Regions from separate parts of the Companilactobacillus sp. FL22-3 genome, predicted to be linked through region 2. Evidence: predicted binding sites of a transcription regulator. Region 2 holds the regulator's gene; the other holds the start of a gene.

Region 1 (2,489 bases), on a different contig from region 2:
AGCATGCCCTTCATTGTCTTGTAATTCATCAATAGCGTTATTAACATCCAGGGAATACTTAATAATAAAATTATCGATCCCTCGATTTTGGATGATCATTTTAGAAAAGTCTTCTGTTAACATTTTCAAAAAAGTGGCATGACTTTGCAGCTGTTGCATAACTGCTACGTGTTCTGCTCCCGTACCTTTTTTGATATCTTTGGCAACACAAACTTTACCAACTCGTTGATTGATGGATGCTATCCGCAACGGTGCATCAGCGTATTCAATATTATATTTATATTTATTGACACTCAACTTAGATAAATCAGCCAATTGGTTCATCTTTACTAAATTATTGCCTTCTGCCAATTCGCCAAAAATTCCAGCACGCAAGTGATCATCATTCCCCAAGATAAAAACCGCAATGTTGCTGGTCTGTGCATAAGATTGCAGTAATCTAATCAACATTTTTTCGTTGCTCGATAATAAAGATTGTAAGTCAAATTCTTCCATATTTTTAGCCAACCCAATCTACAACTTTTATACTTTAGATTTTAGATATTCCATTAAAACTACGGCATCATTATGTTCTTGATCTTTGGCACTATACAGTATAAGAACATCCTGATCCTTTAAAGCCGTTTTGATGCTTGTTAAAAACTCTGGTGTATATGAATTCGTATTAATTTCTGCTAAATATTTACTCTTGAACTCCTCATATTTATCGGGATCATGACCAAACCACTTGCGTAAATCTGCTGAGGGAGCGATTTCTTTAGCCCAAAGGTCCAAATCTGCTCGAACTTTAGACATTCCTCGAGGCCATAAGCGATCCACCAAAACACGATAGCCTGTCGGTAATTCCTTATCATATATCCGCTTCATAATTAATTGAGTCATTTCACTAGCCTTCTTTTATAAAATTTATTGTATCACACGAATTAAACTATTCATTTCCAAATTCCAATAATTAGCACTAATCAATTAAGAGTGCTAAATTCTTGAACTCTTGTTCCCTCACGACCTATAATATACTTGTAATGAAGGGAAAGGAAGTAACGTAGTATGACAAATGAAATTATGGATCGTAACAATTTGATGAGAAATTGGTTTAACAATGATTCTTGGATGAATAGTTTTCCATCAATATTTGACAACAATTTCCCTGAAGATTCAACTCTAAAAACAGATATTAAGGAAACTGATAAAGATTATCAAGTCCATGTAGATATGCCAGCTTTCGATAAGAAAGATATTGATATTAACTATGAAAATAATGTTTTGACGGTCAGTGGACACCGTGATAGCTTCAATGACCATAACGATAAAAACGGCGATATGATCATGAGCGAACGTTCTAGTGGTCGTTTCACGAGACAATATCACTTGCCAGCAGTTGATTCAAACAACATTAAAGCTACATATGACAAAGGTGTTTTGAAGATCAATTTGCCAAAGCTTGAAAACAAAGTCGAATCTGGTCATCACGTAGATATTGACTAACTGAACGTTGATTTTTTCTAAAAGCCCGATGGTTCTATGATTGGAATCACCGGGTTTTTAGTTACTTTTGACAGAGGATTTCACAAAATCTTCACATTTTACAAATAATTAATTAATATATATTGAGTATTATATTACTTGTAGATAAGAGATATCCCTAATCCCTTTTCTCACCCCCTATAACATATATATTTAATCCCCTAAATTAAAACACCTTTCCCCGAGGTGTTTTTTTATGTTTTTAGACTTCTATCAGTAGTAGTTGGACTAAAAATAAGCTATACTATTAAATGCAGAGTGGAATTTTTCCACTCTCATGGGATGTAGCGTTTAGCTACAAAGGACTAAAGAATTTATATAATAAAAAAGACTTATCTATTGGTATCTAAGATACACTTACATTTTTAAATTAAACTAACAACTTTTTATGATAAGCCGCTCGTTATAAAACCAGGATAGAACTTGTTTCTTCTATTCTTTCTCCCCTACAAAACAGATTCAATCCCCTAAAAAAGAGGCTGCGTTAAAACAGTCTCGTGACTAAAAAGAATCGACGTGAATTAATAATTCATGATCGATTCTTTTTTATTTTATTAAAGTCCCTCTCAAAATGAACTCTGACGGGATTGACTTTTTGACGATACCATCTGCAAAAAGTGACCAAAAGGCATATTCGCCAATTTCGGTTAGTTTGTGATCGATAGTGGAAAAGTTCAATAAGCGACTGTAATCAAAATCTTCTTGTCCGATAACCGGAATATCAACCTTCATTAATTTTAATTGTTGTAAAATGCCGGCGGCAACTTGATCACTATTGGCAAAAATCACTTGAATTTTTGAATCGCTTTGCAATAATGACTTAGCGGCCTTAATACCATCGCTATAATTAGAAGCACCCATATATAAGTCCTCTTTAGGGATTTCGTGTCCAAATATTTCTTTAAAAGCTGAACTAGTCTGCTTAGTCGATTGGCTATATTTAGCACTACGACTCAGTGTAACGC
Region 2 (2,489 bases):
CAAACTTCTCACCCTCATTGTCAATCGCCGTTACATGGTTATTTTCTAAGGCTTTGACCATGTGTTCATGTACCATCTCAATGCCCTTCTTCAATTGCTTGCTGGCATCGTCGTCAGCTTCAACTTGAAGCGCACGTTCAAGATTGTCCAAAACGGGAAGAATCTCTGTTGCCAATTTTTGACCGTCATACTTCAGGATGTCAGCGACTTCCTTATTATGACGCTTAGTCATATTTTGCATTTCAGCTTGACTTCTCAAAAGATTATCCTCTAAATCAGAGCTCTTCTGTTTGAGATCAGCAATTTCTTTATCCTTAGGATCAACTTTTTTAGCTGCTTCCTTTTTGGACTTATCTTCAGCTGGTTGCTTTGTTTGGGTTGCTTCTTCTTTAGAAGTCTTCAAATCTTGATCTTTTTCTTTGTCTGCCATTACTTCCTCCTAAAATTTCAAGAATCATCATACCTTGAATAATAATCAATTAGTCGTTTGGCTAATTCTACTCTGAACTCTCCGAGTAAACCAATTAATTGTGAATAATGCATCGTGGTTGGACCTAACAGGGCAATAACCCCTTTACCATGATGACCGACATCGTAATTAGCGGTAATGATACTGTAGTTCTTCAAAGCATCGCTGCCTAATTCACTACCTAACCGCACTCGAATACCGTCATCAGTAATACTTGGATCGATCAACTTCCGCAAGTCATTACTCTGATTGATGATCGAGAACAACGACTGAACTTGCGATAAATCAGCATTATCAGCGTAATTCAAAAGATTCAACTGTCCGTCAACGTAATACTTCTCTGAACCGGCCTTCTTGAAAAGCTGATCCATCATGTCCAACAAACCATCAGTCGAATACATGTATTCCGAAAGTATGGCTGGAACATCATTGTGAAGCATCTGGATAACTTTAGGTAAAGGCTGACCCACTAACTTATCATTGACGATATTGACAATCTTTTCAATTATCGAAGTATCAAAATCATCATCAATTGTATAAATATTATTCTCAACATTATTATCACTTGTGACAATAATAGCCATAAGTTGATGTGGATTCAAAGGCACGATTCTAAATCCTGTTAAGAGGATCGAACTGCTCTCTGGACCTAATGTGATTGCTGTGTAACTGGTCAGATGAGATAAAATTTTGGCAGATTGTTCGATGATATCATCAATCTGGTGATATGTTTTACCAAAATCTTCGTCAATTCTTTTCGCAATATCTGATGGAACGCTTGTTGGTTGAACTAAGTGATCCAGATAATAGCGATATCCCATTGCTGAAGGAATTCTACCCGAAGAAAGATGGGTCTTCTCGAGATAACCTACTTCTTCAAGTACTGCCATTTCGTTTCTGATTGTCGCAGAACTTACATGAAAAGGTAGTTCATTCATCAATGTCTTCGAACCAACCGGCTGGCCGGTATCTGTAAATATGCGCACGACTTCTCTCAAGATTGCATCTTGACGTTGTGATAGCATTATACCGTCCTCCTTTTTAGCACTATTCGTACCTGAGTGCTAACAATGTAAAATATAACAATCTATCCTAATAGTGTCAAGTATGCACGCTCATTTTTCGCAATTATTTCACAAATTATTTTCAACCGTAAATGATTTAGAAAGAAATAGCATCTCATCCCAATAAAAAACCTCTGGTTCAATTTAGAATCAGAGGACCTTTTGATTATTTCAATCAATCTGCAAAGCCTGGATAGAATTGGTTTGATCTAGTTTCAATTGTTTAACAAGACCCTCAGCGTTTTCAAACTTTACTTCGCCACGCAGATATTTTACCCATTCGAGCTCAACTTTTTGGCCATAAATATCTTGATCAAAGTCAAAGATATTCGTCTCGATTGTCACGCCCGTATTTTCTTTAAAGGTGACATTGTATCCCACCGAGGTCATCGCCTGATACCAATGGCCAGCCACTTTAATTCTCGTGGCATAGACGCCAATTTTTGGCACTAACTGTGGACCTGAAATTTCCAAGTTAGCGGTTGGAAAACCTAATTGACGGCCTCGTTGCAAGCCATGGATGATAACCCCTTGATTCTGATAACGGTAACCTAAAAATTGATTAGCTGCGTCAATTTGCCCACTTTCAATGAAACTCTTAATAGATGTCGAGCCGATCTTTTTCCCATCGATCAATTGTTCAGGAACCGTAACTGTTTCAAATCGTCCTTGAGCAAAGTCAGGCAAGGTTTTCATATTAGCACGGTCTTTTTTGCCATACGTATAATCAAAACCTGCTACAACATACTTAGCTTTCAATCCGAGCATATACTGGTCCACAAAGGCCTGGGGCTCTAAATGGGCAAAATCATCGCTGAATTCGACAAAATAAAGTGCATCTACACCTAATTGCTCAACTAATTCAGCTTTTCTGGACATGGTTGATAAATATTTAAAATTTTTCTCATGTTGGTAAACTGTGCGAGGTGAGCGGTCAAAAGTCATTAAGACTGCTG

Evidence for each region. The regulator HrcA, encoded in region 2, represses chaperone genes, less so after heat shock. The targets are predictions, from matches to a motif close to TTAGCACTCNNNNNNNNNGAGTGCTAA.
Region 1: a site for HrcA is predicted at 953-979, ahead of ACYT32_RS00920 (Hsp20/alpha crystallin family protein). Genes of this name have one in related genera too.

Annotation. Positions count from the first base shown of each region.
Region 1 covers NZ_JBTYYZ010000001.1:195,997-198,485, forward strand. The annotation lists gene ACYT32_RS00910 (helix-turn-helix transcriptional regulator) at 1-495, opposite strand, end outside; gene ACYT32_RS00915 (DUF488 domain-containing protein) at 523-882, opposite strand; gene ACYT32_RS00920 (Hsp20/alpha crystallin family protein) at 1,048-1,485, shown strand; gene ACYT32_RS00925 (LacI family DNA-binding transcriptional regulator) at 2,071-2,489, opposite strand, start outside.
Region 2 covers NZ_JBTYYZ010000002.1:163,271-165,759, reverse strand. The annotation lists gene grpE (nucleotide exchange factor GrpE) at 1-430, opposite strand, end outside; gene hrcA (heat-inducible transcriptional repressor HrcA) at 448-1,494, opposite strand; gene ribF (riboflavin biosynthesis protein RibF) at 1,705-2,489, opposite strand, start outside.